4 regions of the Undibacterium sp. Tian12W genome follow, and region 2 is predicted to be linked to each of the others. Evidence: predicted binding sites of a transcription regulator. Region 2 holds the regulator's gene; each other region holds the start of a gene.

Region 1 (8,177 bases), on a different contig from region 2:
GTGATGTCCTGTGCTGACTGTCAGTGGCATGTTTGTGTATTTTGTGTATTCAGATTTTTGCAGTAGTCATGGCGGCAGAGCCCCAGGTCGTGCGCCAGCGTTTCTTGACCAATGATAAACCCAGCAAGGCGATGATGGCGAGGCTGGCGAAAATCGACAAGCCTATTTGATAACTGCCGGTGATCTGCCGTGAATAACCCATGCTGGCCGCCAGATAAAAACCGCCTATGCCACCAGCCATGCCTACCAGGCCAGTCATGACACCCATCTCTTTACGAAAGCGCTGAGGAACCAGCTGGAATACTGCACCATTCCCCGTACCCAGAGCCAGCATGGCAACCACGAATATACATACCGCAGCGGTAGCAGATTGCAAACCGATGGACGCAATGAACAGGAAGGCAGAAGCAACGGTGTACATGACAGACAGGGTTTTGATGCCACCTATGCGGTCAGCAATACGGCCACCCATAGGGCGCACCAGAGAACCGGCAAACACGCAGGCAGCAGTGAAGTAACCGGCTGTGATTGGCGTTAAACCATATTGCGTATTGAAATAAATCGTCAGGGAAGATGCCAGGCCAGAGAAGCCACCAAAGGTGACGCTGTAAAAGAACATGAACCACCACGCGTCTTTGTCTTTCAGTACGGCCAGGTATTCAGTCAGGGATTTGCTAGGCGCGTCGCCCGGTGCATCCTTGGCGAAAATCAGGTAAACCGCCAAAGCGATGAATAAGGGTATCAGTGCCAGGCCAAACACGTTTTGCCAGCCAAAGGCGATGGCAAGTGCTGGTGCAAACAAGGCGGCAAAGGCAGTGCCAGAATTGCCTGCACCCGCTATCCCCAAGGCAGTGCCCTGATGTTCAGGCGGATACCAGCGCGATGCCAGCGGCAATGCCACGGCAAAGGCAGAACCTGCGACGCCCAGGATCACGCCGAGGAACAGTAGTTGTTCATAAGTGTGCAAATTACCCAGCCATGCCCAGCACAAGCCTATCAGCACGACGATCTGGCCTATCAATCCTGCTTTCTTGGGTTTTAAATGATCGACCAGCACGCCCATGACGATGCGTAGCAAGGCACCAGCCAATAAGGGGGTGGCGACGACCAGGCCTTTTTGTGCTGCAGTCAGGCCCAGGTCCTTGGAAATCTGGATGGCGAGTGGCCCCAACAATACCCAGACCATAAAACTCAGGTCGAAATAAAAGAAGGATGCCAATAAGGTGGGTGTGTGCCCGGCTTTCCAGAAGGAAGTTTTTTGCATGATCGCTCCAATAGTGAACATGCATGCCACTTGCAAGGGACGTGCCATCAAAATGTGCAGGTGATTCGCGTATTCCATGATTAAAAACAAAACTTTCTGCGCAAAAACTGTGCGCGCTCTGAATTAAATGGTGCAATGCACCAGAATGGCTGAGTTTTGTATGAGTGCCGCGAGGATTTTTGGTGCATGCTTCAAGAAGTGGCATTGCTTTTGCTGCCAACCGAGGAATCCTCCGTTTTTCTTGGTGAAAACCATATTAATGCGCAGTTAAATTGGTGCAGGCTTATAAAAACAGCCTGGCTTTCCCTCTGATAAAAACGAACTGGCATTGCTCTTGCTTAGAGTCTGGGGAGACAAGCAAAGGAGCAGCCATGAAGAAACTTAAGCTAGTGATGGTAGGGAATGGTATGGCAGGTGTGCGTACCCTGGAAGAATTAATCAAGATCGCCCCCGACCTGTATGACATTACCGTATTTGGTGCAGAACCTTATGCCAATTACAACCGTATCCTGCTATCACCTGTATTGGCAGGCGAGCAAACCATCAAAGACATCATGCTCAATGATGTGGATTGGTATGAAGAAAATAATATCACCCTGCACCTGGGCAAAAAAATCGTTAAGATAGACAGGGCACGCCGTCTGGTGATCGCCGAAGATGGCACTCAGACTGAATACGACCGTCTGCTGCTGGCGACTGGCTCTACACCTTTCATGTTGCCGGTTCCCGGCAAGGATCTCAAGGGCGTGATTGCCTACCGCGACATCTACGACACCAATACCATGATAGAGGCGGCAGAAAAGCATACGCATGCTGTCGTTATCGGTGGAGGCCTGCTGGGCCTGGAAGCCGCCAATGGCTTGAAAATGCGCGGCATGAGCGTGTCTGTCGTGCATTTGCCAGGCTGGCTCATGGAACGCCAGCTTGATCCTGTTGCTGGCAAGATGCTGCAAAAATCTCTGGAAGACCGTGGCCTGAACTTCCTGCTCGAAAAAAATACTGAAGCCATCATCGGTGACGACGCTGGTCACGTCAAGGCCATACGCTTTACCGACGGCCTGGAAATCCCTGCGCAACTGATCGTCATGGCAGTTGGCATACGCCCCAATACTGCGCTGGCAGAATCTGCCGGGTTGTACTGCAATCGCGGCATCATCGTCAATGACACCATGCAGACTTATGACCCGCGCATTTACTCTGTTGGCGAATGCGTCAATCATCGCGGCACAGTGTATGGCCTGGTTGCCCCTTTGTTCGAAATGGCCAAGGTCTGCGCCAATCACCTGGCCAATTTTGGCATAGGCCGGTACCAGGGTTCAGTCACATCTACCAAGCTGAAAGTGACAGGCATAGACCTGTTTTCTGCCGGTGAATTCATGGGGGGCAAAGATACTGAAGAGATTATTTTGTCTGACCCCATAGGTGGTGTTTACAAGAAGCTCGTGGTCAAGGATGACAAGCTGATTGGTGCTTGTTTATATGGCGATACCGTAGATGGCAGCTGGTATTTCAAACTGCTGCGCGAAGGCAAGAATATTTCAGAAATCCGTGACTCATTGATGTTCGGCGAATCGAATACCGGTGACGTTGGTCATGAAGGACACACCAAGGCAACTGCCATGCCGGATGAGGCCGAGGTCTGTGGCTGTAACGGTGTCTGCAAGGGCACTATCGTCAAGGCCATCAAGGAAAAAGGCCTGTTCACACTCGACGATGTGCGCAAGCATACCAAGGCATCGGCATCCTGCGGTTCATGTACCGGGTTGGTAGAGCAGATCATCATGTTCACTGCCGGTGGTGATTATTCGACTGCTTCTAAAGTCAAACCCATGTGTGCTTGTACTGATCATAGCCATCAGCAAGTGCGCGATGCGATCAAGGCCAACAAGCTATTGACGGTATCTGGTGTGCAGGAATTCATGGAATGGCGCACACCTAACGGTTGCTCCAGCTGCCGCCCGGCCATCAACTACTATTTGATTTCTACATGGCCACGTGAAGCGAAGGATGATCCGCAATCACGCTTCATCAATGAGCGTTCGCATGCGAATATCCAGAAGGACGGCACTTACTCCGTCATCCCGCGTATGTGGGGTGGTGAAACAAATGCCAGTGAATTGCGCAGGATTGCTGACGTCGTTGATAAATTCAAGATACCAACAGTCAAGGTCACCGGTGGTCAGCGCATTGACTTGCTGGGTGTGAAGAAAGAAGATTTGCGCGCCGTATGGCAAGACCTGGGCATGCCATCTGGCCTGGCTTATGCGAAGGGTCTGCGTACCGTAAAAACTTGCGTGGGTAGTGAATGGTGCCGTTTCGGTACGCAAAACTCCACCCTCATGGGGCAGCAACTGGAGCGTGAACTGGCACGCATGTATTCGCCACACAAGGTCAAGCTGGCTGTGTCAGGTTGCCCGCGTAATTGTGCCGAGGCTGGTATCAAGGACGTTGGTGTCATCGGCGTTGATTCTGGTTGGGAAATTTATGTCGGTGGCAATGGCGGTATCAAAACCGAAGTCGCGCAATTCCTGGTCAAGCTGAAAACCCATGAAGAAGTCATGGAATATACCGGCGCCTTCTTGCAGTTATACCGTGAAGAAGGTTGGTACCTGGAACGTACCGTACATTACCTTGCCCGTGTCGGCCTTGATTATGTGAAGAAAATCATATTGGAAGACCACGAGCGCCGCAAAGACTTGTATCAACGTTTGCTGTTTGCACTGGAAGGTGAATCTGATCCATGGCATGAACCAGAAAAAGCTCAGGTCGATACGCGTCAGTTTGAACGCTTGCCAGCATAACGCCATTTTTTGAGAGGAAAAAACATGAGTCAGGAATGGCAAGTTATTTGTCGTGTAGAAGATATCCCCGTACTGGGTGCGCGCGTGGTTGCACGTGCGGCCAAGCCGGATGTCGCCATCTTCAGGAATACAGAAAACAAGGTCTTTGCTCTGCTGGATAAATGCCCGCACAAAGGCGGTCCTTTGTCACAAGGTATAGTCTTTGGCGAAAGAGTAGCCTGCCCCTTGCATAACTGGAACATAGAATTGCCCACAGGTTGCGCGATTTCTCCGGATGAGGGCTGTACCCAGAAGTTCAGCCTGAAGGTGGATGCGGACCAGGTTTATCTGGACGCAAATGAGTTACGTACACTCGCAATAGAGGCATAGAAAAAATGCGCTGCATCACATACTATGCATAGTATGTGATGCAGCGTGCACTTAAAGGCATGTATGACTGAAACCAAATCTACCTGTTGTTATTGCGGCGTTGGTTGCGGTGTAGTGATAGAAAGCGAAGGCGGGCAGGTAACTGGCGTGCGCGGTGATACTGATCATCCCGCCAATTTTGGCCGCCTGTGCAGCAAGGGCAGCACTTTGCATCTGTCTGCAGATGCAAAAATACAGCAACAGGTCAGGGCGCTATATCCTGAAATGCGTGATCCGCTAATGCGTGAAGAGTTACGTCAACGCAGTGACTGGGATACCGTCATTGCCAGTATGGCGGGCAAGTTTGCTGACACCATCAAGACGCATGGCCCTGACAGTGTGGCATTTTATATTTCTGGTCAGTTGCTGACGGAAGACTATTATGTCTTCAACAAACTCGCCAAGGGCTTGATAGGCACCAATAATATAGACAGCAACTCACGCCTGTGCATGTCAAGCGCGGTTGCTGGTTACAAGCAGACCCTGGGTGCCGATGCACCGCCTGCCTGCTATGAAGACATAGACCTCGCAGAAGTCATTTTTATTGTCGGTTCCAACACGGCTTATGCACATCCGATTTTATATCGCCGCCTGGAACAGGCCAGGGAAAAAAATCCCAACCTGAAAGTGATTGTTGCTGATCCACGTCGTACCGATACTGCGCGTGAAGCGGATTTGTTCCTGCCTATCTTGCCAGGTACCGATGTTGCCCTGTTCAACGGCATGTTGCATCTGTGCCTGTGGGAAGATTTAATCGATCTGGCGTATATCCAGGAACATACCGAGGGCTTTGCCGAACTCAAGCAAACCGTGCGTGACTACACGCCAGCAGCTGTCGCCAAGACCTGCGGCATCAAGGAGGCTGACTTGGTGCAGGCAGCACGCTGCTTTGGACAATCCAAAGCTAGCCTGTCGCTGTATTGCCAGGGGCTGAATCAATCATCTGCCGGTACTGCAAAAAATGCTGCCCTCATCAATCTGCATCTGGCTACCCATCAAATTGGCAAACCAGGTGCCGGGCCGTTCTCCTTGACTGGACAGCCCAATGCCATGGGCGGGCGTGAAGTTGGCGGCATGGCCAACTTGATGTCGGGTCACCGCGACCTTGCCAATGCTGAACATCGCGCAGAAATTGCCGCCTACTGGGGGGTAGACGACGTGCCCGCTACACCGGGTAAAACTGCAGTAGAAATGTTTGAAGCAGTCCGGCAGGGGGAGATCAAGATCATCTGGATAGTCTGCACCAATCCCGCGCAATCCATGCCAGAGCAAAACCTGATACGCGAAGCCCTGCAAAAAGCCGAGCTGGTGATCGTGCAGGAAGCCTATGCCAGCACCGCCACCGTGCCGTATGCCGACATACTTTTACCCGCCAGCACCTGGGCCGAAAAGACGGGTACCGTCACCAATTCAGAACGCCGCATATCCCGCGTGCGCGCCGTCATACCCGCACCTGGTGAAGCAAAACACGACTGGCAAATCGCCAGCCAGTTTGCGCAAGCACTTGCCCCTTTGCTGGGCAAGTCACCAGCAAACTTCAAGTACGACAGCGACGAACAAGTCTGGAACGAGCACCGCGACAGTACTCGTGGCCGTGACCTTGATATCACCGGCTTGTCATACGCCATACTCGAGCAGCAGGGGCCACAGCAATGGCCTTATCCGGCTGGCGCCAGCGCTGGCAAACAGCGTTTGTATGAAGACGGTATCTTCCCTACACCAAATGGTCGCGCACGTTTCGTCAACACCGTGTATCAGCCAGTCAAAGACGCAGTTGATGCACGCTATCCATTTTCCTTGAATACCGGTCGCTTGCGTGATCAATGGCACGGCATGAGCCGTACCGGTACTGTGGCGCAGTTGTTTGCCCACGTGGCAGAACCTGGCCTTTGCATGGAGGCGACTGATATGCAAAGACGCTTTCTGAAAGCGGGAGATCTGGTGCATGTCAGCAGCCGTCGCGGTACTGTCATTTTGCCTGTAGTTGAAAGTGATGAGCAGCGTGCGGGCCAGGTTTTCATCGCGATGCACTGGGGGGAGGAATATGTCTCGGGCCGTGGCCATGCACAAAATGCCAGCTATGGTGTGAATGCCCTGACTTCACCGGCAATCGACCCCATTTCCAAGCAACCGGAACTGAAAGCTGCTGCCGTCAAGATTTTGAAAGCAGAATTGCCCTGGCGCTTCGTTGTATTCGCATGGCTGGATAGCGAAGAAGCCTACAGCGTACAAGCTGCCTTGCGCCCTTATATGCGCGAGTTTGCCTATGCATCCTGCACACCATTTGGTCGCGACAAGGTGGGTGTGATCTTCCGTGCTGCGAATGAAGAAGCGGTGGCAACTGAAGTCCTGGAAAAAATCGAGCACATTTTTGGCATAGTGGGCGCGGACGTCTTGCGCTATGACGACAAGCGCCGCAGTGTTTCGCGCCATATTCTGGTAAAAGAAGGTGGTCTGGCTGCTGTGGCGCTGGCGGGTGATGTGTCTGCCGAGAGTTGGCTCAAGGACTTCCTGCAGGCGCAGGAACCAGTCGCCAGACTGGGCCGTCTCCTGCTGATGCCAAGCACAACGGCGCCGCAGGGTTTTGCCGCACGTGGAAAAGTGATTTGCAGTTGCCTGAATGTGACTGATACTGAAATCAATAAGACACTTGCAGATATGGATGGTTTACCTGCCGATATCCTGACTGGTTTACAAAGCAAACTCAAATGCGGCACGAATTGTGGCTCTTGCGTGCCAGAACTCAAAAAGATGATCAGTTTCAACATGCAGGAAAAAGTCCATTGATATGAAGATAGAGAAATTAGATCCGGCTTCAGAGGCTGCGGGGAGCCTGATTGCCATGTCTGATGCTTACATGGCTGCACTATATCCAGCCGAGAGTAATCACATGCTCAGCGTGGACGCATTGCTGCAAGATAATGTGATTTTTCTCGGATGTCACATGGACGGACAACTGGCTGCCTGTGGTGCTGTCACTATCCTGTTTGATGACGATGAGCAGTTAAGCTACGGTGAAATCAAGCGCGTGTTTGTACCTGATGAATTTCGAGGAAGAGGTTTGTCCAAGCACATCATGCGTGCACTGGAAGATCATTTGCTGGATCAGGATATACATGTAGTCCGATTGGAAACCGGTATCAGGCAGCCCGAGGCGCTGGGCCTGTATTTTCGCCTCGGCTATGCCGAACGGGCTGCTTTTGGTCAATATGAAGAAGACCCTTTGAGCGTCTTCATGGAAAAGATTTTATCTGTTTGAATTCTCAGACCCTCAGACCTTCAGGCAGTTTGCCTGCGCAAACTGAGCAACATCGTCCCGAAGGTAATGAAGGCCGCACCGACCACGCGGTTAATCCATTTCACAAAACGCGGCTTGACCAGTACATGCATGGCACGTGCGGCCAGTTGCGCATACATCAGGTGAGTCAGGTAAGACAGGCCCATGAAGATTGCCATCAATGCAAAAAACTGCGGTGCCAAAGCTTCACCCGGTGTAATGAAATGCGGGAACAGCGCTGTAAAAAACATCAGAGCTTTTGGGTTGGTAGCTGCTGTCAAAAAAGCTTCAGAAAATAATTTGCGCGGACGAGGCCTGCTATCAGCCTGACCGTTCTGCGCATCATGCGTCAATGCGCTGCTTTTTCCAAATAATTGCTTGGCACCGATATAGAACAGGTAAAGCGCACCTATGATCTTGACGGCGG
Region 2 (8,177 bases):
CTTTAACTTTTAAACAACAAGCACCGACAGACCCGGCTGTCGCAGCGCAACGCGCCCTGAAACTGGCTCGCGAGACCCTGCAAATCGAGGCTGACGCCCTGCTTGCCCTGCAAAAACGCCTGGGCAATGGCGATGCTGCCGGATTCGCACAGGCAGTCAGCATGTTGTTGGCATGCCACGGTAGGGTCGTGGTTTCTGGCATAGGCAAGTCTGGTCATATTGCGCGCAAGATTGCGTCGACCTTTGCCTCCACCGGCACCCCATCGTTTTTTGTCCATCCGGCTGAGGCTGCCCATGGGGACCTGGGCATGGTGACACCGCAGGATGTGTTTATCGCCATCTCTTATTCTGGCGAAGCATCTGAGTTGATGTCTATCCTGCCTATCATCAAGCGTCTGGGTGTAAAACTGATTGCCATGACCGGCAACCCGGAATCCAGTCTGGGCAAACTGGCTGATATTCATTTGAACCTGCATGTAGACAAAGAAGCCTGCCCGCTGAACCTGGCACCAACGGCCAGCACCACAGTCACGCTGGCACTCGGTGATGCCCTGGCGGTGGCGGTGCTGGATGCACGAGGTTTTCGCGAAGAAGACTTTGCCCGCTCCCACCCTGGTGGATCACTCGGTCGCCGTCTGCTGACGCACGTCAGGGATGTCATGCGCACCAATGGAGACATCCCGCAGGTGGGGCCAGAAACCAGCCTGAAAACTGCGCTGCTGGAAATTACCAAAAAAGGTATGGCGATGACTGCCGTAGTGGATGAACAGCAGCAGGTGCTGGGCATCTTCACCGATGGTGACTTGCGCCGCCTGATGGATGGCACGCGTGATTTCACCCAGTTGCGCATTGCCGATGTCATGAACCACGCGCCGCGCCGCATACGCCCGGAACAATTGGCTGTCGAAGCCGTCGAAGTCATGGAAACTTACCGCATCAACCAGTTGCTGGTCGCTGACGACAGCGGCAAGCTGGTGGGTGCCTTGCATATCCATGACCTGACCAGGGCCAAGGTGATCTGATGAATAATCCTGTAGATTCTGTAGAAAGAGCCAGCAAAGTCCGGCTCATGATTTTTGATGTCGATGGCATACTGACTGATGGCAGCCTGTACTTTGGGCCAGACGGCGAAATGATGAAATGCTTTAATGTGCTGGATGGGCAAGGTATCAAGCTCTTGCAACAGGCAGGCATTATCACGGCCATCATCAGTGCGCGGCAATCGGCCATCGTCAGCAAGCGAGCGGCTGATCTTGGCATCAGCCATGTCAGCCAGGGTATCCATGACAAGAAGAGTGCATTTCTTGACCTGCTGGCGAAGCTGGATATCCCTGCTGAACACTGCGGCTTTATCGGTGACGACGTGATTGATTTACCGATACTGACCAGGGTTGGCTTTGCAGCCAGCGTACCGAATGCCCATGCTGAAGTACAACAACGTGTTCAGTACATCACCAGAGCCAGTGGCGGCCAGGGTGCTGCGCGCGAAGTCTGCGACTTCATCCTGCGTGCCCAGGGCAAATATGAACAGGCTTTACAAGCATATCTGACATGAAACCCCAAATGACCATAGACCGCTTCCGCATCTGGCTGGCCGTGATCCTGCTGGGCGTGATCACCATGGGCACGATCTGGGTCATGGAAGTCATACGCCGGCATGCCGACGATGAGCAAAACCGCACTTCCGCCAGATCAGCGCCTGATTACTATGTCGAGAAATTCAATTTCATCCGGTTATCGAACAATGGCAAGGCCAATTACCATATCACTGGTGACAGCCTGGTGCATTTGCCGCGGACTGACAATATAGAAATCAAGCACCCGCAGATCAACAGCTTTGACAAGGACAGACCACCGCTGCATCTGCGTGCTGAACTCGCCGTGGTATCGCAAAAATCATCGCTGACCACGCCCAAGCGCGAGCATGACATGGTTCATCTGTATGACAATGTCAGCATGGAAAGGCCCGAGGGCCTGAGTTCACAATTCGTGCGTGTGGAGTCTGATTATCTTTTGCTCCTGCCGGATGACGATATCGTTAAAACCGACAAACCGGTTTCAATTACGACCGGCAAACTGCACTCAACTGCAACTGGCATGATTGCCAATAATTCAACCCAAGGCCTGGAATTGCTGAGCAAGGTTTACATTCAACTCAAGAAACGTGAACCCGCCCCCAAAACCGGGAATAAATAAGCAAGAAAGCGAATATGCACATGATCAAAACATCATTTAGCGTCACACGCTTGATCAGCCTGGCCTGCCTGGGCCTGGCCTGTGTTTCTGCGAATGCAGAAAAAGCCGATAGTAATAAAGAAACCATCATCAAAGCAGGTTATGGCATCAGTGATGGCAAAGCCAGCGTCAGCAGATTATCCAAGGGCGTGTCCCTGGTGCGCGGCACCCTGACCGTCACTTCTGAGAGTGCCGTCGTGACCGAAGCCCCGAATGGCGATCAGTTTGTTGTTCTGACAGGTGGCAGTGGCCGCAAAGTCACCTTCCGCCAGAAACGCGATGGTGGCCCTGATCTGTGGGTAGATGGCGAAGCTGACCGTGCTGAATACAACCAGAGTACAGAAATCGTCAAATTCATTTCCAAGGCCAAGGTACGCTACCTCGAAGGCAAACGCGTCACCCAGGAACAGGAAGGTGAATACCTGTCTTATGACAGCAAGAATGATGTTTTTGTTGGCACGAATTCGACCAGTGGCCAGCATGTAGATGGTTCAGGCAATATCACCATCACCTTGCAACCAAAACCAGAAAAACAGGCTAAATAAGATGACTGCACAGTCAAGCAGCACCTTGCTTGTCAAGGGCTTGCAAAAGCGCTATGGCGCGCGCCAGGTCGTGCGCGATGTCTCACTGCTATTGAAAAGTGGCGAAGTCGTGGGTTTGCTGGGCCCGAATGGCGCAGGCAAAACCACTTCGTTTTACATGATCGTCGGCCTGGTACCTTCCGACGCAGGGGATATCACGATCGATGACGTGAATATTTCTCAACTGCCTATCCATGAACGCGCCGTACTGGGTTTGTCTTACCTGCCGCAAGAAGCTTCGGTATTTCGCAAGCTGACGGTAGAGGACAATATCCGTGCCGTACTCGAATTGCAAAAAGACAGCGAAGGCAAATATCTCGGTGCCAAGAAAATTGAGCAAAGGCTCAATGCCCTGCTGGCAGATTTGCAGATAGAAAAAATACGTGAAAGCCAGGCCTTGTCACTGTCAGGTGGTGAACGCCGCCGCGTCGAAATTGCCCGCGCACTCGCGACCAACCCACGCTTTGTCTTGCTCGATGAGCCCTTTGCCGGTGTTGATCCTATCGCCGTCATCGAAATTCAACGCATCGTGCGCTTCCTCAAGGAACGCGGCATAGGTGTCTTGATCACCGATCATAATGTACGCGAAACCCTGGGCATCTGCGATCACGCCTATATCATCAACCAGGGCGCGGTACTTGCCAGCGGCAAGCCTGACGACATCATACAAAATGAATCTGTACGTCGCGTTTATCTCGGAGAACACTTCCGGATGTGACGGGAATCATCATGAAACAAAGCCTGCAACTACGTACCTCACAACATCTGGCCTTAACGCCGCAATTGCAGCAATCAATACGATTATTGCAGTTATCCACTTTGGAATTGCATCAGGAGCTGGAGACGCTGCTGACCGATAACCCCATGCTGGAACGTGTCGATGATCCCCTCGATCACGCCGTACGCCTGCTGGCCGATGGTGCCATCAATACCAGCAGTACTTCTGCAGATGCCGGCATGGAAGCACCGGCAGCAAGAGAAGACAGTGACAGGTCAGCAGAACCGACTGCCGCAGATGCAGAAACCGTCATCAGCAATGACAGCACCACTTCCAGCGAAGAAGACTGGGGCTTTGATGATGTACAGCATGGCAGCAAATCTGGCGATGATGAAGATGGCCGCCCGCAGCTCGGTGCAGCCCATATCACCCTGCGTGAGCACTTGCAGGAACAGATGCGTCTTAACCTGCGCGAACCGCGTGACCGTGCCCTGGTCGAGTTGATGATCGATGCGCTCGACAATAACGGTTACCTGACCGAAACATTAGATGAAATACATGCCAGTTTACCACTGGAACTGTGCGTAGAACCAGAAGAGCTGGCGTTTGCGCTGAACATGCTGCAAAGCTTTGATCCGGCAGGTGTCGGTGCGCGCAGCCCGTCTGAATGCCTGGCCTTGCAAATCAGGCGTCTGCCAAAAGTTGCTTTCGTCACACGCAGGCTGGCATTGCAAATTGTTGAAACACAACTGGCTTTATTTGCACAAAGAGATTTCACCAAACTCAAGAAAATCTTCGATTGCGACGACGAAGATTTGCGCGATGCACAAACCATTATCCGCCTGTGCAAACCACGACCTGGCCTGGCCTTTGCTGCCGATGAATCGGACTATGTCGTACCAGATGTGATCGTCAGAAAATCCGGCAACGGCTGGCAAGTCATGCTGAATCAGGATGTCATGCCCAGGCTGCGGGTAAGCAGCATGTATGCCAACATCATGAAGCAAAACCGTGGCGAGGCTGGCATGGGCGCGCAATTGCAGGAAGCCCGCTGGCTCATCAAGAATATGCGGCAACGTTTTGAGACTATATTGCGCGTTGCACAAGCCATAGTCGAAAGGCAACGCAATTTTTTCACGCACGGTGCTGTTGCAATGCGCCCCCTTGTTTTGCGCGAAATTGCTGATACACTAGGATTACACGAGAGCACTATCTCACGTGTAACAACCCAAAAATACATGTTGACCCCACATGGCATGTTTGAGTTGAAGTACTTTTTCGGCAGCCATGTCGCGACGGAAACAGGGGGTGAAGCATCTTCCACCGCGATACGTGCACTCATCAAGCAGTTGATAGGAGCAGAAGACCAGAAAAGCCCACTCTCTGATAGCAAAATTGCAGACATGCTGGGTGAACAGGGCATGGTAATTGCCCGACGGACAGTTGCCAAATACCGTGAAGCCCTCAAAATCCCCCCAGTCAGTTTGCGTAAATCTTTGTAAGCAGTCCTTGTAATCACGGTTTGAATTGCTATATATGATTTAGCTCAAGGCAAATAAATGCTGAGAGCGTATCGTTATAGCAAGCAACATCACTATAGGAGCACAGTATGAATCTCACCATCAGTGGACATCACGTCGAAGTAACTCCTGCAATTCGTGAATATGTACATACCAAACTAGAACGTATCAGGCGGCATTTCGACCAGGTCATTGATATCGCCGTCATCCTGACGGTGGACAAGCTCCGGGAAAAGGAAAAACGACACAAAGCCGACATCAATTTGCATATCAGCGGTAAAGATATTCACGTTGAAAGCCTGGCGCATGATCTGTATGCAGCAATCGATGCACTGGTAGATAAACTTGATCGCCAGGTCATCAAGCATAAAGATAAAATGCAAGACCATCAGCACGACGCCATCAAGCACATACCTGATCCGGCATCGGCTTCATAAGACCCCAGTCCTTACCCTGACAGGGTTGTGGACATCCAAAACAAGGACGCTAGAAGGCGTCCTTTTTGTTGGGTGAATGGTTTTGAGGTTAACAATTTACATCAATCAGTAACTGAATTACTCTGAGACAATCCGCATACATATTAACGTCATTCCAGCGTGCTATTAGCTGGAATCCAGTGGCGTTCGCGGCATGCCATGTCGCTCGTTAAATGACGTACTTTGACTAAAACGTTTGTCCCCTGTCGATACAAGCCGGGGCAAAAAGCTTCAAGTAATGTGCGCACGTATTATGTCTGTGATTAGTTGCTTCAACAATCGTGGTACTTAGCTGCACTTTCCGAGTATTGAAGATAGTATTCATTCACTGTATTGTAAGGTTAACTGTTCAAATTCAGTAAATGTTCAATCACAAAATGGAAAGTTTTATGGATAAGCTGAAACAAATTCTCACTCAAGAAGATACAGTCTTATTCATTGGGTCTGGAATATCATTATGGTCAGGGCTTCCATCTTGGTCAGGACTAATTGAAGAACTTGCGAAATTTGTCGAATCAGTAGGTGCCAACGCCGAGCTTGTTCGTGCGGAGGTTGGCCGTGGTGACCTATTACAAGCTGCAAGCTACGGGTTTGATAAATTAACGAAGCAGCAGATTGGCGACTTTATTCGGGCCACATGTCGATATGGCGTCGCTAGACCGCATGATATTCACAGAAAAATTGTAGCTTTGAGAACCCGCTGCTTTGTCACAACGAACTACGATAATCTCATTGAAGAAGCTCTCCGGCAATGGCAACCAGATCGATTTTTCCGTCCACCAATAACGAATCGACATCTGACTGAAACCGCCGAAATTATCCACGCTCGCGCCATTGACTTTGTCTTTAAGCCTCACGGTGATGCGGCAGACAGTGACAGCATAATTCTGACGCGCGAGCAGTATCGACAATTACTTCCTCAAGGAGAACGACAGAATGCATTAGAATCTTTGAAAATACTGCTAGCAAGTCGACCAGTTGTTTACCTTGGGTTTGGTTTGCGAGATCCAGATTTTCTTTACGTCCGGGATCTACTTGCGAATACTTACAAAGGTGGCACTCGTGACCACTATGCCATTATGGCCGACTTGACTGAGGCGGAAACTGACTACTGGAGACGTAACTATGGCATCCACCTCGTTAATTACACAACAACAATTAATCAGAACGGGACGAAAGAGCATACCCGTCTGCTCGATCTTCTTGACTCGCTTTCTAGGCCTGAATCAACGGCCTCAGCTCCAAGCCTAAATGATACATGCAATGACGCGTGCTCCCCAGACCAAGTTCTTTCATTGGCACGTCACGCAGCGCGATTGTCACGTGCACCAAAGGTAATTCCTGAGTTCGAAATCCGAGTGCATACAGAGCTTAGTACTAAGAGACACAGCAATTTTTACCAGCAATCGAACAAATTTGACCACTACGCAGTTGACAAATTTTTAGCTGAGGGGCCAGAACGCGCCATTCTTGTTGGATTACCAGGCGCAGGAAAATCATATGCGCTTCAGCAAGCCGCAGCGAGATTGGCGGACAAGCTTCATGAAATCTGTCTTTCAGAACCGTTCGACGAATCGTCTGTAGTTATTCCAGTTCTAGTTGATCTTAAGCTATATCGTGGAGATCTTGCCAAGCTAGTGAGTCAAACACTACCTGTTAGTTTGCCGTTCTATGAGATGAATCAGAGATTTCGGTTTAAGGTGTTATTAGATTCATTTAATGAAATGCCCAGAGAATATTGGGAAACTGGCACCTATGAAGCCGATTTTTCTAGATTTGCTGACGGTGTTGGGTGGTCATCTCTGATAATTGGCTCAAGAACGAACGATGGTCTCGACAAATTGGAATTCCCGGCTTATTACCTCGACCAAATAGATGACAAAGTTGTGTCAGCAGAAATCAGTCAGAGAAAAATCAATATCTCTGGTCGTTTTGAACAGGAAATCCGGCAATTGTTACAAAAGCCCTTCTATTTTCAATTCATCATAAGCGGTGCGGTTCTCCTGCCACCTCAGGCGCATCCGAGAGACTTCTACGATTCGTTTTTTATCAATATAGACAACGCATTTGTTGAACGATTCGGTAAAGCATTCGAAATAGAAAAAGCATTGTCTCTTGCCGCATATGACGCAATCAATCGCGGCGAAGAGGCATATCCTTTGTCGGATCTTCTCCGCGTTTTGAGGGCGAATATCGAAGCAACTGGATTTTCGAATATTAATGCGCAAGATATAGCTAATTGGCTTGTTTCAATTTCTGTTTTGATTCCTCACATTGGAGGACGGATTGCGTTCGTACATCAGTCGATCACTGAATATTTAGCAGCCAAAGAACTTGCCCGCCGGTATCTAATAACTCCACAAATTCTCAAAGAGAAACTAACGCTAACAAGATGGGATCAGGCACTGTTTCTCTCCCTTAGTCTTTTACCCGACTCACAAGCTGAAGCATTTTTCAACGACATAGTCAATGCTGACTTCGCCCTTGCATTGAATGCAGTGAGATATCTTGAGGTGGGGCGCGATGATGTCGTGACAAAGCTGCTTACCAAGGTTCCTGATCGCATAGAGGGATTTGATCAATTTGAGACGCGGATTGGATGGTATATCGAATCTTTACTGCCAATTTCGGAAATCCACGAGCC
Region 3 (8,177 bases), on a different contig from region 2:
CGGCGCATCATTTCAGGCGAGGCGAGGAACAAGGCATTCCACTCCTGCGGTGTACTTGCCTGGCTCAGAGCAGTTTGCGTGGCCGGGCTGAATTGCTTGCTCCAGTTTTTCACATAGCCCGAAGTTGCCAGCGCCGGCGGCGGTGGCTTAGGTGCAGCCGGCGCCGCAGGTGTTGCTGCCTGAGCTGTTGCTGTTGCCGGTAATGCGGGTGCTGCAGGTGCCGGTGACATTGCCGGTGCGGGCATTACCGGGGCTTGCATGCCACTTGCGGCAACTGGCGGTGTCATTGATGCTGCTGGCATGGCGGCGGCCGTTGTAGCAAGCGGTGCTGGCGTATCAACTTTGAACAAACCAGGGTTGCCGTTCGCGAGTGACCTGGCAATATCAAAGCGCACCGTCATCTGGCCTGAACTGGCCCAGGCGCTTTCATCAAGGGCATAACCATCCGGAGTCTGCCTGCCGTTCAGTTGCTGGCCCATCATGTTCAGCCAGTTCAGCATGGGGCCGGTATTGACTATGGTATTGCCGTCATACGCGAGGCGTACCGAGGCCAGCATATAGTGCATCGGGTCCTTGAATTTCTTGCCCAGCGAGGCGACGAATTCCTGGCTGTCAAACATGGTACGCAGGGTCGCCGGGATATCGCCATCGGTTTGCAGGAAGCGCTGCGCCATCTTCTCTACCAGGTCTTTCGAGGGGTTGTCTGCCACAAAGAACTGCGCCAGTTTCTGGCTCACATAACGCGCCGTGGCCGGTTGCCTGGACAGCATCAGCAAGACATCATCGAGTTCGGTAATGCCGCGCCCCTTGATGGTTTGCCCGAGGATTTGCTTGTCACCAAAATCATGACGCTGTGGCTGGAATTCAAACATGCCCTTCCTGACATACAGCTTTTCCTGCTCAGGTTTCATGCGCGGCGCATCCTTGTTCAGGCTGACACCAACACCTGTGAGTACCCTGGCCAGCTCCTGCACATCTTTCTGGCTGTAACCACCATTAACACCCATGGTGTGTAATTCCATCAATTCTCGCGCATAGTTTTCATTGAGGCGGTTGACGGCATTGTATTCATTGTCGAGATAACGCAGCATGGCCGGATGCATGACCGTCGCGCGTAGCAAGTCGCGGAAGTTGCCCAGGGCATTCGGGCGTATCGCCTGCTCTTCAAAATCACCAAGCATCGCCCGTATATTGTGCTTGCCGCTATGGATATTGAAATGATTCATCCAGAACCAGCTCATCTGTTCCTGCAACTGGTTGGAAGAGTAAATGTCACGCAGCAGAGCGCGGTTGGCGGCTTCCCTGGCCAGGCGTGTCATTTCCTGCTGGTATTCCTTACGCAGCGTGTCGTCCGTGCCTTTTTGCTGCTCAGAGGCAACGCGGCGTGCTTCCAGGTCGCGCATGGTATCCATGAAAGGTTGACGCGAAATAGTCATCGCATTGACCTGCGCCTGTATCGCAGCAGGCAGGGTGGCATTGCGCCCGCGCAACTGCTGGTCCAGGTAACGGTCCGGGCCCACGGTCTGCATGGCCTGCAATGTGGATGGATTGCTGCCCCAGCTCAGACGGTTCAACAAGGCTTCTGGTGCCACTGCGGCTTTGCTCAGTGTATTGCCTACCGGCGGCAGTTTGCTGTTATCCGTTGCCTGTTGCTGGGAAGTGGTGCTACAGGCACTCAGCAAGACCAGCATGCTGGCAGCCAGGGCATGTTGCAAATTCAGTCGGGTCGTCATTTCGCTCTGCCTTTTCCGTTGACATCCATCTATAACGCATCAATCGATAAACCGTGATACGCAGTATATGTATATTTACCCACATTTTCGTAACGCGCTGTAACAAAAATACGTGCCTGTCAACTGGAAGATAACAAACAGGCTTGCCTGTTTGGAAAGCAAGCCTGCTGGCGAACCGGGCTGATGAGGTGGGTTTTCATCAGCCGGCAGAGGATAAGGTGTCAGGCCAGATCCAGACCATCACCATCAAAATAATTGTCATCCGCAAATGCAGACTCTGCAGGAGCAGCATCAGCCAGAGGAGATGCATGGGCGGTACTGTCAGTATTGGTATTGATATTGGTATTGGTGTCACTGGCATTGCCAGGATTGCTGGTATTGCCTGTATCAAAATAACCGGGAATCAGATCACCACCACCCTGGTTGAGTTGCGCGGCGGCATTGTCAGTACTGGCCGCATGATGCTGGCCACCCATCAAATGCCCTATGCCCTGGAATAGAAAGGCACCCGCAGCGACACCTGCCGCAGTGGCAGCAACTGTACCCAGCACATTGCCAGCGCCACCACCGAAAAAGCCTGATGCCGGTGCCGCCACTGGTGCCGCCGCGTTCATATAGCTTGCCGGGAGAGGCGGTGGCAATGCCTGCCCGCTGACGCTGTAGCTGCTTGCAGGCTGGGCACGGCTGCTGGCACTATTGCCCCAGCCTGTCGTAGCGGGGTCAAGGAAGTTGCCTGCCGGTGCCGGGTTTCTTTGCGCCTGTAACTCACGCAACTGGGTTTGCAGACTGGTAATTTGCTGATTGGCATTGGCCAAAGCCTGATCCAGCAACAAGGCTCGCTGTACCAGCAGATAATGGGCATCTGGCTGCTTGCTGACGGCCTCATTGATCATCGCCAGCGCCTGCGCATCTTTATTGCTGTCTTGCACTTTCACCAATTGGTCGAGAAAGTTTTGTAAAACCTGGGTTTCTTGCGGGGACATGATCAACTCCTGTTGAGAGATACATTAATGCTGTCCCCTATCTGGTCATGGCAATGGTAATTTCAATGCCGTGACCAGCTTTACTGATCCCGGAGTGCACGCCGGTACTGTATCGCCTCAGCTACATGCGGCGTCGAGATATGGGCTGAACCAGCCAGGTCGGCTATCGTGCGGGCGACCTTTAATACGCGGTGATAGGCGCGGGCTGACCAGTTGAGTTTGGTCATGGCATTGCGCAAGAGTTGTCCAGCTTGTTCATCCGGTTGGCAGTGCAGGTCAATTTCTGTGGTCGATAACAGATTATTCGCCTTGCCCTGGCGCTGTTGTTGTCTGTCAAAAGCAGTTTCTACCCGCGCATGGATACTGGCACTTGCCTCACCATCGGCCTGCTTGAGCAAGTCCGCATGCGGCAGTGCGCCGACTTGTATTTGCATGTCTATGCGGTCCAGCAGCGGGCCGGAGATTCTGTCCTGATAACGGGCAATGATGTCCGGTGTACAACGACACTTGCCATTGCTGTGACCGAAGTAGCCGCAAGGACAAGGGTTCATGGCTGCTATCAATTGAAAGCGCGCCGGGAAATCAGCCTGACGCGCCGCGCGTGAGATGGTAATGTGACCAGATTCCAGAGGTTCACGTAAAACTTCCAGCACTTTTCTATCGAATTCCGGAAGTTCGTCAAGGAAGAGCACGCCTCTGTGAGCCAGAGAAATCTCTCCTGGACGCGGTGTTCCACCTCCACCCACCAATGCAACGGCAGATGCTGTGTGATGGGGCGCCCTATAGGGTCTCGCCTTCCATTTTTCTATGGAAAAGCCTGATGTCAGGGATTGCACTGCGGCTGATTCCAGTGCTTCCTGATCGGTCATGGTCGGCAAAATGCCGGGGAAGCGGGCGGCCAGCATGGATTTGCCGGTGCCTGGCGGCCCCATCAGGAGTACCGAATGTGAGCCTGCTGCTGCTACTTCCAGTGCGCGTTTGGCCTGTAACTGGCCTTTTACCTCTGCAAAGTCAGCATATTTGGGGCGACTGGGTCTGGAGGCTGGACGGTGACGTGCCAGTCTTTGCTCACCATCGACCCCAGCGAAGTGAGCGCATACCTGTAGTAGTGAATCTGCAGGGTAAATCGCAGCATCGCTGACCAGCGCCGCTTCATCCGCGTTCGCGCGTGGCAAGATAAAGGCGGGTTCCTGTGCCGAGTGTTGCTGGCTTTTGCATATCGCAAACGTCATTGCCAGTGCGCCGCGTATCGGCCGCAGTTCGCCTGACAGTGATAACTCTCCGGCAAACTCATATTGTTCCAGAGCATCTCCAGGGATTTGCCCGGATGCCGCCAGAATACCCAGCGCGATAGGCAAATCAAAGCGGCCAGATTCCTTCGGCAAATCAGCCGGTGCCAAATTCACTGTGATGCGCTTGTTCGGGAACTCAAAGCGGGCATTTTGCAGGGCGGCCCTGACCCTGTCCTTGGATTCCTTGACTTCGGTTTCGGGCAAGCCAACGATAGTGAAGGCGGGCAGGCCATTGGCCAGATGCACTTCTACAGTCACCTGTGGTGCATCCATGCCATTCAGGGCGCGGCTTTTGAGTACGGCTAGGGACATGCGGTCTGCGGTTTAGTTGTCTTTTTTTAGTCGGCTTTTTGCGGTGTTTCGAGTGCGGCTACGCGTGCCTCCAGGGCTTCGAGTTTGGCGCGGGTCTTGGCCAGCACTTGTGCCTGGATATCAAATTCTTCGCGCGTCACCAGATCCAGCTTGGAAAACCCCTGGCTCATCATGGCCTTGACGTTTTTTTCTATGTCCTTGGCTGGCGAGTTTTCGATTGCCTGGCTGATCTTGGCATGCATGTCATTAAAGAAATTTTGCTTATCCATTTTTACCCTCTATCTTGTAATTGCACATTTTTGGTGCGAATTAGGCATTGCCACTTTTTGTGCGAATTTGTTCTTGCCCGCAATTGGTGCACAAAGCTGTTTTTTTGCTTGCAGATTTACCTATGTGGCAATGATAGCGCATCTTGCCCAAGCTGCTACTGGTATTGCAGCGCAATATAAAAATCAGGCTGTGCTCAGGGTTTAGCGGGCTGTATGCATATTAATACACTCTGGGTTCTGTGCCTTGTCTCCAATTCAATGATGGGCTGATCCTGGTTGGCACGACTCCTGCTAACAGAGAAGGGAAATAAGAATTTAAGAGTTTGCCTGATGCAAGCAGTGGGTACGCAAATGGTCATAAGTGTCTATGCGTGCTGCTACGAGCTGAACACAGATTCTGTCCAGGGTTCAATCTAATCAAATCTTAATCAATAGGGGGAAGCGCAATGAAAAAACTAGTAATCGCCGCTGCTGTAGCCACAACATTCTTTGGTGGTTTTGCCCATGCAGAAGATGCCAAGCCTGAAGCCAAGCCAGACAATGAAGTCAGCTTCAATATTGGCGTCGTCAGCGAGTACCGCTATCGTGCGATTGCGCAATCACGCCTTGACCCTGCGTTGCAGGGTGGCGCTGACTATGTCCACAACCCCAGCGGTTTTTACGCCGGTACATGGTTATCTACGATCAAATGGACCAAGGACGCAGGTGGTGGTGGCGATCTTGAATGGGATTTGTATGCCGGTAAAAAAGGCGAGATCACCAAGGATGTGAGTTATGACGTTGGTGTTCTGTCTTATGTATACCCATCCAATGGCCTGAACAAGGTTGCCGGTTTTGCTGATGCCAACACAACAGAAATCTACGGCCAGGTAGGTATGGGCCCTGCCTATATCAAGTATTCACACTCTGTTACCAATCTGTTCGGTTTTGTCGACAGCAAGAACAGTGGTTACCTGGACCTGGGTGCAAACATTGAGCTGCCTGAAGGTTACACGCTGGCCCTGCATGCTGGCCATCAGACCATCAAGAACAATGGTGCCTATTCTTATTCCGATTGGAAAATTGGTGTGAATAAAGAGTTTTTTGGTGTGAATTTTGGTATTGCAGCGCTGGGCACGAATGCAGAGAAAAAACTGTATGTCACGCCAGCAGGCAAATTCACAGGCAAAACGACACTGGTATTGTCTGCAGTTAAAACATTCTAATATTCGAGGCGAGCATGAAACTGATTACTGCAATTATCAAGCCTTTTAAACTCGATGAAGTCCGCGAAGCGTTGTCCACCATTGGTGTACAGGGCATTACCGTGACTGAGGTGAAAGGCTTTGGCCGTCAGAAAGGTCACACTGAACTGTACCGTGGTGCAGAGTATGTGGTCGACTTCCTGCCCAAGACAAAAATTGAAGCGGCTGTAGATGACGCGATTGTTGAGCGCGCCATTGAAGCAATAGAAACCGCAGCCCGCACTGGCAAGATTGGTGACGGCAAGATTTTTGTCTATGACTTGCAACAAGTTGTGCGTATTCGTACCGGTGAAACCGGCAACGACGCACTCTGATAGCTAACCAGGGAGTTCACATGAAAAAACTGTTGAAGAACATGCTGGCGGGGGCTGCTTTGCTGGTCACTGTCGGTTTCACCTCTGTCGCATCGGCGCAAGATGCGTCAGCTAAAGCTGAACCTGCGGCAGCTTCTGCTGCCTCGGTTACTGCGTCGGCCAGCGCTTCTGCACCTGCAGCGGCACCCGTCCCGGCCCCGGCTTCCACTGCTGTTGTGGCGCCTGCTTCTGCCCCGGCAGCCGCGGCTGACCCTGCGGCAGCCAGTGCTGCCGCACCTGCACCAACGCCAAATAAAGGCGACACTGCCTGGATGATGGTTGCCACCCTGCTGGTTATTTTGATGACCATACCTGGCCTGGCACTTTTCTACGGCGGCCTGGTCCGTTCCAAGAACATGTTGTCCGTCCTGATGCAGGTCTTCATGATCTTCGCCGTGATTATTGTTCTGTGGTGTATCTATGGTTATTCACTGGCATTTACTGAAGGTGGCAGGTTCATCGGTTCGTTTGACCGTCTGTTCCTGAAAGGTATCTGGGACCCGGCCAAGGCAACATTTGCTACGGCAGCGACATTCAGCAAAGGCGTGGTGATACCTGAGTTTGCTTATGTAGCCTTCCAGGCGACCTTTGCAGCGATCACTTGCGGCCTGATCATCGGTGCTTTTGCAGAACGCGCAAAATTCACTGCTGTACTGTTGTTCGTCGTCTTGTGGTTCACGTTCAGCTACCTGCCTATTGCTCACATGGTCTGGTTCTGGACTGGCCCTGACGCGATCAAGGATGCAGCTACTGCGGCAACTGAATTGGCCAAAGGCGGCTTCTTGCAACAAAAAACCGCGCTGGACTTCGCTGGTGGTACGGTTGTGCATATCAATGCCGCAGTCGCTGGCCTGGTCGGTGCTTACCTGATAGGCAAACGTGTAGGCTATGGTAAAGAATCCATGGCGCCTCATTCCCTGACAATGACGATGATAGGCGCGTCGCTGTTGTGGGTGGGCTGGTTTGGTTTCAATGCCGGTTCCGCGCTGGAAGCGGGCGATGTCGCAGCACTGGCTTTCATCAATACTTTGCTGGCAACGGCTGCAGCAACAGTGTCATGGGTGTTTGGTGAATGGATGTCCAAAGGCAAACCTTCCATGCTGGGTGGCGCATCCGGTGCGGTAGCCGGTCTGGTAGCGATTACGCCAGCTTGCGGTTTCGTCGGCCCTATGGGTGCCCTGGTCATCGGCTTGCTGGCGGGTATCGTCTGCTTGTGGGGTGTCAATGGCCTCAAGCGTTTGTTGGGTGCAGATGATTCCCTCGACGTCTTTGGTGTGCATGGCGTGGGGGGTATCCTGGGTGCGTTGCTGACTGGTGTGTTTGCTGCACCATCCCTTGGCGGCCAGGGCATATTTGACTATATCACCAACAAAATGTCGGCTGATCCATACGACATCTTCGGTCAGGTCATGACACAGGCGACTGCAGTCGGCACGACCATCATCTGGTCAGGCGTCGTATCCTTCGTGGCTTACAAACTGGTTGATCTGGTAGTTGGCCTGCGTGTACCGGAAGATGAAGAACGTGAAGGTCTGGACATCACCAGCCATGGTGAGTCTGCCTACCACTCTTGATTCGGTTGTCGATTTGAACGCTATCTGAGTAACAAGTTTTGCCCAGCCTGTATCTGATCCTTCGATCAGGCTGGGGCAGTAAAGAGTATCCAAAGGTGTACCGTCAGTACCGTAATCAGAGCTTGCGGTCCTGAATTTGACAGGCTGTTTTGCATTGCGCAAAACAGCCTTTTTTTATCTGGCGGCGAGTCTACATCTGAACATCTGCACAAGTACTGGTCAAAAAAATACGCCACCCGCAGGTGGCGTATTTCTTAAAACGGTTTGTAAACTGAGAAGATATCCGTCAGCTTATTTTGCCTCAGGTGCAAATTTATTGGCAGGTACCAGCAGCCACAAACGTGCAAAGTCAGCAGAGCCATCACGGCCTTGTACCGACTTCAGTGTTTCAACAGCCTTGTCGCGTTTGCCTGCTCT
Region 4 (8,177 bases), on a different contig from region 2:
CAGCTCCTCTTCAGCATCCCGTTTCACTTGCTGCAGAGGCGGCAACTGATCCAACGAAGACAGACCCAGATCATCCAAAAACTGCTTGGTAGTGGCGAACAAGGATGGGCGGCCTGGCACATCCCTGTGGCCTATGGATTCTATCCAGCCACGGTCTTCCAGAGTTTTAATCATCTGCGACGCCACGGTCACGCCACGAATTTCTTCTATGTCGCCGCGCGTCACCGGCTGGCGATAAGCAATAATCGCCAGGGTTTCCAGCGTTGCTCTTGAATACTTTGGTGGCTTTTCCGGGTTCAGCCTGTCTATATAGGCGCGCATCTCGGGCTTGCTTTGAAAGCGCCAGCCAGTAGATAAAGCCACCAGCTCTATGCCCTTGTCGGACCAGTCCTGACGCAAGCCTTCCAGCATCAGTTTGATAGTATCTGCGCCGACCACATCACCTTGATCATCCGCATCCTGGAACAGCTTTTTCATCGTATTGACTGTCAGCGGCTCTGGCGCGCATAACAAGGCTGTTTCGAGGACTCGTTTTGCCTCAGCAGTATTCATGCAATATTAAAGTACACGGGTTTATTTAGTTGATGTCATGCAACAAGACAACTGATACCTCAGTTACCATTTCGCTATTGTTCACATCAGTTTTGTATTAAATTTGTTGCCACCAACCTGGCAGCAACGCCCCTTATGCGGGCGGCTGGGACTGCATGGAGCGCGCAAAGAACTTAGCAGCGCACAATCCCTAAAATTAGTAGACACTGGATTGTAGTCCAGAAATTCGCAGACGATCAAAAAATATCGTCAACAAACAATAAAAAAGCCACGCTAAAACGTGGCTTAACTCATTATTTCCGTCTGCAAGCGGAAAATCAAGCACATTAACCGCTCGCATCCCCACTCCTGCCATTTCTGAACCCAAACCGGAAAGCCAACCACAAGCCCTCCAACAACATCTTGCATATGATTGCAAGGGTGCGAGAGTACCATGCATTTAAAAAGTCCGCATGGGAAAATCTGGACAGATTGCATGCGACTTAAGTAAAACAAAGATTAAATTGCATTTACATTAACAACATTAAATAAGATTTTATGAAACAATGGCCAATGATTTTCAATCAAACTGATGACAAGCCATGTGCTTCATGACCATCCTGAGCACCAGTTCAGACTCCGATCTTTCTCTTGCCAGCAATGAGCTAATTCAGTTCGCAAAAAAGCTACCTGGCATTCCAGAAGAAAAATATCTACGCTTCGAACATAAATGGTTCCTTGCCTCAAATGCCGGATGCAGTTGCAATTTCAGGCATTTATCTGACGACAGCATAGAGCTCGGATTTGGCGAACCAGAAGCATGGTTTGAAGAAGATCACGATACTATTGAAGCAACACGTCAAATTGCAGCAAGCATACGCACACTGATACAACAAGGCGCACATGTAGATTGCTTTGATGCATGGGCACATGGGCAAAGCGATGCAGCAGCGCCCATCGGCGACATTGAAGTCGATCTGACCGAGGTCAGCGACGCGGCATTCCGCTTTTTTGGGGAATACCAATTTACTTTCACGATCAAGCCTTAAGCTGACTGCCGCGCATAACTGACCGTCAGCATTTCCCACTGGTGACCATCAGGCTCATTCCAGTAAATCATGTTCCCGCCATAATCAGTATTGATTCGCATATCTACAGGCCCGCGCACAGAGCTGCGATAAGAAATGCCAGCCCGCTTGATACGCCCGAGTATGTCATCAAACGTCTGCTGGCTGACGCGAAAACAAAAATGATAAACAGGGAAGTCCTCGTCAGTCTGGATGAAGTCCAGCGTCAAGCCTTCGTTCACAAATACCGGGGCAAACGGACCCAAGGCTGTCGGCGACCAAGGCACACCCAGCAATTCAGCCAACAGTTTTGCCGAAGCCAGCTTGTCGTACGAAGGGACAATAGTGTGATCGAGTTCGATACTCACGGCATTTCTCCTTACCACATCAGATTCAGGATTTACAATAATAGTTTGCATTTTACTTATTCTTAAGTAATCTGGACAACATGCAAAAATTGGTTGAATTTACAATAAATTGCAACTTTTGCATAAAACATACACTTTGATTTTTCACGTGGACTTCAATCAAAGATGATGCGTAAAATGCAATTCAATGCCATTAAAGCAAGCAACATTTGTACATCGTTACCTTGGCAAGAAACCTGATATCTCGCATTAGCAATTGCCAGCAAACTTGCCACACCATTTTTTGAATTACTGTCTTCAAGGACGACCCGCTTCAGCCGCCGCTCATTGTCAATCGCATCCGACCAGCAGCACAGCCTTTCAGGGGATAAAAAATGTTTATTGCAAACCTCAAAATCAGTCAACGCCTGTATTCAGGTTTTGGCTTAGTTATCTTGATGCTGATCGCCGTTGTTGCCATAGGTGCTTCCCGCCTGACTTTACTCGACAGCGAAATTAACCTGACCGTCAATGATCGCTATCAAAAAATATATGTACTGAACGACGCTATCAAAAACCTGAATCTACAAGCCAGAAATTTGCGCAATATCTTGCTCATGAGCGACGAAGCTGAAATTAAAAAGGAAATCGACAGCGTACAAAAGTCTTCTCAGGTTATTACCAGCGAACTCGATAAACTGATCCCCACCATACGCAACCCAAAAGCCAAGGAATTACTCAGGCTCACCATAGAGCAGCGCGCACAATACATTCCCGTCAGAGACAAAATGATCAAGCTCGTGACGGATGGCAACAAAGATGAAGCAAAAGATTTTCTGTTTAAGGAAGTCCGCCCCAAACAACTCAGCTACCTGGAAGCGATGGAATCACTCATCAAGTTTCAAGAGGGATTGATGGCGGAGTCAGCCATAGAAACCAAGGAAACAGCTGAATCGGCGACTCAACTGATGATCGCTACCGGCATACTTGCAGCTATCATCAGCAGCTTTATCGCCTGGTCAATCACAAGGCGCATAGTCACTCCACTCAATAGTGCAGTAGAGATCGCCAAAACCGTCGCCAGTGGTAATTTGACCAGTGATATCGATGTTACTGGCAAAGATGAAATGGGTTCCCTGCTGCGCGCCCTGGCATTGATGAACAACAACCTGATAGACATCGTCGGACAAATACGCAGTGGTACGGACACGATAGCCACCGCATCCACACAAATCGCATCAGGCAATCAGGACCTTTCCGCACGCACGGAAAAGCAGGCGAGCGCACTGGAAGAAACCGCGTCATCCATGGAAGAACTCACGAGTGCCGTCAAGCAAAACTCCGATAACGCCCTCGAGGCAAATCAGCTTGCGAAAAATGCGTCTGAAGTAGCGGTCAAAGGTGGCAATGTCGTCACACGGGTGGTCGATACCATGTCATCCATCAGCGAATCATCCAGGAAGATTGTCGATATCATCAGCGTCATTGATGGCATCGCCTTCCAGACAAATATTCTGGCACTGAACGCAGCCGTTGAAGCAGCGCGCGCTGGCGAGCAAGGCCGGGGGTTTGCCGTGGTTGCTTCTGAAGTACGCAATCTTGCCCAGCGTTCTGCAACCGCAGCAAAAGAGATCAAACTCCTCATCGATACCTCTGTAGAAAAGGTCAATGCAGGAACCCAGCTTGTTGATGAAGCCGGGCTAACCATGAGTGAAGTTGTCAGCAGCGTCAGACATGTAACCCATATCATTGCAGAAATAAGCTCCGCCAGCGCAGAACAGACTGCCGGCATAGAACAAATCAACCGGGCCATTGTGGAACTGGACAATACCACCCAGCAAAACTCTGCCCTCGTAGAAGAAATAGCCGCCGCCGCCGAATCCCTGCAGGATCAGGCAAGAAGACAAGCCGATGTCGTCAGCGTATTCAAAACCGACGACAACACACCTGCCACCGCCGCCAGATTACACAATATTTCCGAACACCCAAAAGCCGCAAGGCAAACGAATGCACGACAAGTCATTCCGCTACAGATATCTGCGTCAGCAAGAGAGAAATAAGCATCGGAGAGAACGATGGGAGAAGAAGCGAAAAAAGAAGAACGCAGAAAAGCAAAAAGTCCTTGATCATTTCTGATCAAGGACTTGAATACTTGGTTGCGGGGGCAGGATTTGAACCTACGACCTTCGGGTTATGAGCCCGACGAGCTGCCAGACTGCTCCACCCCGCGTCTGAAGAATGAAACTATACATGATTTTGCTGCTCAGCGCAATTCTTTTATAGGACATGGACTTTTGCCGCGCTTTTACGGACAGGTGTTACACTCTGCAGATTCGCCAATTTTGACTCTTTTTTGCCCATGAAATTCTGCTCTGAATGCGCGTCCCCGGTGGTCTTGCAAATTCCTGTTGATGATACCCGCGAGCGTTTTGTTTGCCCGGCTTGTGGCACTATCCATTATCAAAACCCAAAGATGGTCGTAGGTTCTATTCCTGCTTGGGAAGAAGATGGTGTCACCAGGATATTATTATGCAAGCGAGCCATAGAACCGCGTCTGGGCTTCTGGACCCTGCCTGCCGGCTTCATGGAAAATAATGAGACAACGGCACAGGCTGCACAACGTGAGACCGAGGAAGAAGCTGGTGCCAATATCAAATTACATGAGCTGTTTTCTATCTTGAATGTGCCACATGTACATCAGGTGCATTTATTTTATCGCGCCACCTTGCTGGATCTGAATTACGCCGCCGGGGTCGAGAGCCTGGAAGTGGCGCTATTCTCTGAAGAGCAAATTCCCTGGGATGACATCGCCTTCCCTACCATAGGCCATACACTGAAGTTTTTCTTTGAAGATCTGGCGAAAGTAAAAAATGGTGGGCGCTTCCGGACGCATGAGCATGATATTTTCAAGCCCATGCGGGATGGCTGAAATAACATTGGCCAGGCTAATATCAAAAAAAATGGGCAAATTTTAATTTGCCCATTTTTTTCGACATTATTTTCGTCATTACCAACTGGTTTCGCGTTCTGCAGTCGATGAGATTTTGTGTATAGCCAAATCTGCACCTTCAAATTCTTCTTCAGGATCAAGACGTATGCCTACGAGTTTTTTCAAACTGGCGTAGATGATATAGCCACCGATGAAAGCAATCGCAACACCCATGACGGTGCCCAGCAATTGCGACATGAAGCTGACGCCGCCAAGACCACCCAGAGACTTTAAGCCAAAGATACCAGCAGCAATACCACCCCAGGCACCGCATAGCCCATGCAGGGGCCAGACACCGAGTACATCATCGACTTTCCATTTGTTTTGCGTCCAGGTGAACATCCAGACAAAAATGGCGCCAGCCATGCCACCAGTAAACAGTGCGCCCAGCGGATGCATAAGGTCAGAACCGGCACAAACTGCCACCAGACCCGCCAGAGGGCCGTTGTAGACGAAGCCAGGGTCATTCTTGCCGAGGATGAAAGCGACCAGCGTACCGCCCACCATGGCCATGAGAGAATTCATGGCAACCAGGCCATTCATCTTTTCCATGGTTTGTGCACTCATGACATTGAAACCAAACCAGCCCACAGTGAGTATCCACGCACCCAAGGCCAGAAAAGGGATGCTCGATGGTGGGTGGGCGGCAATTGCGCCATTCTTCATATAGCGGCCACGGCGTGCACCCAGTAACAATACTGCAGGCAAGGCCACCCAGCCACCAAAGGCATGCACAACCACAGAACCGGCAAAGTCATGGAATTCTTCAGAGAAAGCTGCTTTTAACCAAGCCTGTATGCCAAAACGCTGGTTCCAGGCTATGCCTTCAAAGAAAGGATATAACACACCGACCAGCAAGGCTGTCGCGATCAGTTGCGGGTGAAATTTTGCCCGCTCGGCAATGCCGCCTGAGATAATGGCGGGAATGGCGGCGGCAAAGGTCAGCAAGAAAAAGAACTTGACCATTTCAAAGCCGTTTTTGGCGACCAGCACTTCGGCACCAGAATAAAACTGCACGCCGTAAGCAATGGTGTAACCGACAAAAAAGTAGGCGATGGTCGATACGGCAAAATCAACCAGTATCTTGACAAGGGCATTGACCTGGTTTTTCTTGCGCACAGTACCCAATTCTAAAAACGCAAAACCCGCATGCATTGCTAAAATCATGATTGCGCCAAGCAAGATAAACAAGGCGTCCGCGCTGCTATTTTGTGCATTCATGCAAAATATCTCCCAATTTAAGTGCAAGTTTGAATTAAAGATACACTGATAAAGCAAAATGCATTCCAATTTGGTGCAAACGATAAGTGATTGATTTAATGCGATTTTTAGAAACTGATTATTTGATGGCCAAGTTTGGCGCACTGAAAAATGGCGTTTTTTTGGTGCAAGCAATATTGGGGGCTGCGTGATCCCCTGGCTGGAAACTGATAGCCCCTTCCCTCATCCCAGCAACGCACTTACTGAAAAAGACGGTGCGGCAGGCTTGCTGGCAGCGGGTGCCGACCTGTCAGCAGGACGCTTGCTATATGCTTATAGAAATGGCATCTTTCCCTGGTTTTCTGATGGGCAACCTATTTTGTGGTGGTCCACCGATCCCCGCATGGTCTTGCAGGTGGAGGATTTCAAACTATCCGCAAGTCTGAAGAAGCGCTTGCGCCAGATCAGCAAAGACCCGCGCTGGGAGGTGCGCTTTGATACTGCCTTTGAAGATGTCATGCGGGCTTGTGCCGCGCCGCGCGGTGAAGAGCATGGCACCTGGATTTCTGACGACATCGTTGCTGGTTATTGTGACTTGCACAAGCTGGGATATGCCCATTCGACCGAGGTATGGCTGGATGGTGAACTGGTCGGTGGTGCCTATGGCGTTTGCATAGGCCGCATGTTTTATGGCGAATCCATGTTTGCCAGAGTCACGGATGCATCAAAAATAGCCTTGGCACACCTGGTATTTTTCTTGCGTGAACATGGGGTGAAAATGTTAGACTGCCAGCAAGAGACGGCACATTTGGCATCTCTGGGCGCAAAAGCGATTAGCAGAGCCGAGTTTTTGCGCTGGGTAGAACATGCCAGTGCCTTGCCAGCGATTAGCAATTGGACCATAGTCAACAAGATCAGCCCGTGACCCAGCTTAACGAACTCCCCTTCGCCAGCATACAGTTTTATGCGACAGCGCCCTACCCTTGCAGTTATCTGGAAGGCTTGCAGGCGCGTTCACAGGTGGCCACGCCTGCGCATCTGATTAATGCGGATGCATATTCAGAGCTGGTGAAGAGTGGCTTTCGCCGTAGCGGCATTTTTATTTACCGGCCGCATTGCGATAACTGCCAGGCCTGTACACCAGTGCGCGTACGCGTCAATGAGTTTGAAACCAACCGCAGCCAGCGCCGCGCCTGGAAAAAACATGGCAATCTGCATGCACGCGTCAGCAGCCTCAGTTATGTGCATGAACACTATGAGCTCTACCAGCGCTATCAGGGTGCGCGCCACTCTGGCGGCGGCATGGACAATGACAGCCGTGACCAATATGCGCAATTTTTGCTGCAAAGCCGGGTAAATACACGCCTGGTTGAATTCAGGGATGACAACAATATCCTGCGCATGGTCAGCATCATTGATGTGCTCACAGATGGCTTGTCGTCCGTGTATACCTTTTATGACCCGGATGATGCGACTGCATCCTACGGCACCTACAATGTCTTGTGGCAGATAGAGCAAACGCGCTTATTGAAGCTGCCCTATGTTTATCTGGGTTACTGGATCGCTGCCAGCCCCAAGATGGCTTACAAAACCAATTTCCGCCCCCTTGATGCCTTGATGCAGGGGCGCTGGCAGACTTTGCGGGAACTGTGAAGCTCTCCTTTCTGTTTGTCTCTCAAATTTTATTTTTAACTTTTCTTTCCCACCTATTTACATGTCTGCAAAACTTCTTTACTCCCTGATCCGCCCTGCCCTGTTTGCCATGGATCCGGAAAATGCCCATCACCTGACCTTACCTGCGCTGCAGCGTGCCAATAAACTTGGCCTGGGTGGCTTGCTGGGCAATAAACCTGCAGAAGATGCGCGCACTGTCATGGGTGTGCGTTTTCCCAATCCCGTGGGTCTTGCTGCTGGCCTGGACAAGGACGGTGCGTATATTGATGGCCTGGCGGCAATCGGTTTTGGTTCCATAGAAATTGGCACAGTCACACCGCGTGCGCAAGCGGGTAATCCCAAGCCACGCATGTTCCGCCTGCCGCAGGC

What was found. The regulator sigma-54, encoded in region 2, starts transcription at its own class of promoters, with help from an activator protein. The targets are predictions, from matches to a motif close to TGGCANGNAANCTGCTTT.
Region 1: the regulator sigma-54 is predicted to act here: its motif matches at 1,588-1,605, upstream of nirB (nitrite reductase large subunit NirB).
Region 3: the regulator sigma-54 is predicted to act here: its motif matches at 4,867-4,884, upstream of ACO0LI_RS03605 (TorF family putative porin).
Region 4: the regulator sigma-54 is predicted to act here: its motif matches at 6,206-6,223, upstream of ACO0LI_RS25575 (ammonium transporter).

The regions. Positions count from the first base shown of each region.
Region 1 covers NZ_JBMPPK010000003.1:267,426-275,602, forward strand. Annotated here, with positions in the region: gene ACO0LI_RS05210 (protein kinase domain-containing protein) at 1-30, opposite strand, end outside; gene ACO0LI_RS05215 (nitrate/nitrite transporter) at 50-1,264, opposite strand; gene nirB (nitrite reductase large subunit NirB) at 1,636-4,065, shown strand; gene nirD (nitrite reductase small subunit NirD) at 4,090-4,434, shown strand; gene ACO0LI_RS05230 (molybdopterin-dependent oxidoreductase) at 4,498-7,260, shown strand; gene ACO0LI_RS05235 (GNAT family N-acetyltransferase) at 7,262-7,732, shown strand; gene ACO0LI_RS05240 (LysE family translocator) at 7,753-8,177, opposite strand, start outside.
Region 2 covers NZ_JBMPPK010000015.1:8,694-16,870, reverse strand. Annotated here, with positions in the region: gene ACO0LI_RS19130 (KpsF/GutQ family sugar-phosphate isomerase) at 1-1,022, shown strand, start outside; gene ACO0LI_RS19125 (KdsC family phosphatase) at 1,022-1,555, shown strand; gene lptC (LPS export ABC transporter periplasmic protein LptC) at 1,552-2,196, shown strand; gene ACO0LI_RS19115 (LptA/OstA family protein) at 2,217-2,780, shown strand; gene lptB (LPS export ABC transporter ATP-binding protein) at 2,782-3,537, shown strand; gene ACO0LI_RS19105 (RNA polymerase factor sigma-54) at 3,549-5,039, shown strand; gene hpf (ribosome hibernation-promoting factor, HPF/YfiA family) at 5,147-5,494, shown strand; gene ACO0LI_RS19095 (SIR2 family protein) at 5,923-8,177, shown strand, end outside.
Region 3 covers NZ_JBMPPK010000002.1:343,818-351,994, forward strand. Annotated here, with positions in the region: gene ACO0LI_RS03585 (DUF1800 domain-containing protein) at 1-1,733, opposite strand, end outside; gene ACO0LI_RS03590 (DUF2076 family protein) at 1,955-2,716, opposite strand; gene ACO0LI_RS03595 (YifB family Mg chelatase-like AAA ATPase) at 2,797-4,320, opposite strand; gene ACO0LI_RS03600 (accessory factor UbiK family protein) at 4,347-4,589, opposite strand; gene ACO0LI_RS03605 (TorF family putative porin) at 5,036-5,794, shown strand; gene ACO0LI_RS03610 (P-II family nitrogen regulator) at 5,809-6,147, shown strand; gene ACO0LI_RS03615 (ammonium transporter) at 6,168-7,760, shown strand; gene ACO0LI_RS03620 (tetratricopeptide repeat protein) at 8,052-8,177, opposite strand, start outside.
Region 4 covers NZ_JBMPPK010000024.1:58,484-66,660, reverse strand. Annotated here, with positions in the region: gene scpB (SMC-Scp complex subunit ScpB) at 1-552, opposite strand, end outside; gene ACO0LI_RS25600 (hypothetical protein) at 1,143-1,580, shown strand; gene ACO0LI_RS25595 (VOC family protein) at 1,577-1,966, opposite strand; gene ACO0LI_RS25590 (methyl-accepting chemotaxis protein) at 2,341-4,005, shown strand; tRNA gene ACO0LI_RS25585 (tRNA-Met) at 4,099-4,175, opposite strand; gene ACO0LI_RS25580 (NUDIX hydrolase) at 4,305-4,874, shown strand; gene ACO0LI_RS25575 (ammonium transporter) at 4,953-6,155, opposite strand; gene aat (leucyl/phenylalanyl-tRNA--protein transferase) at 6,343-7,059, shown strand; gene ACO0LI_RS25565 (arginyltransferase) at 7,056-7,787, shown strand; gene ACO0LI_RS25560 (quinone-dependent dihydroorotate dehydrogenase) at 7,849-8,177, shown strand, end outside.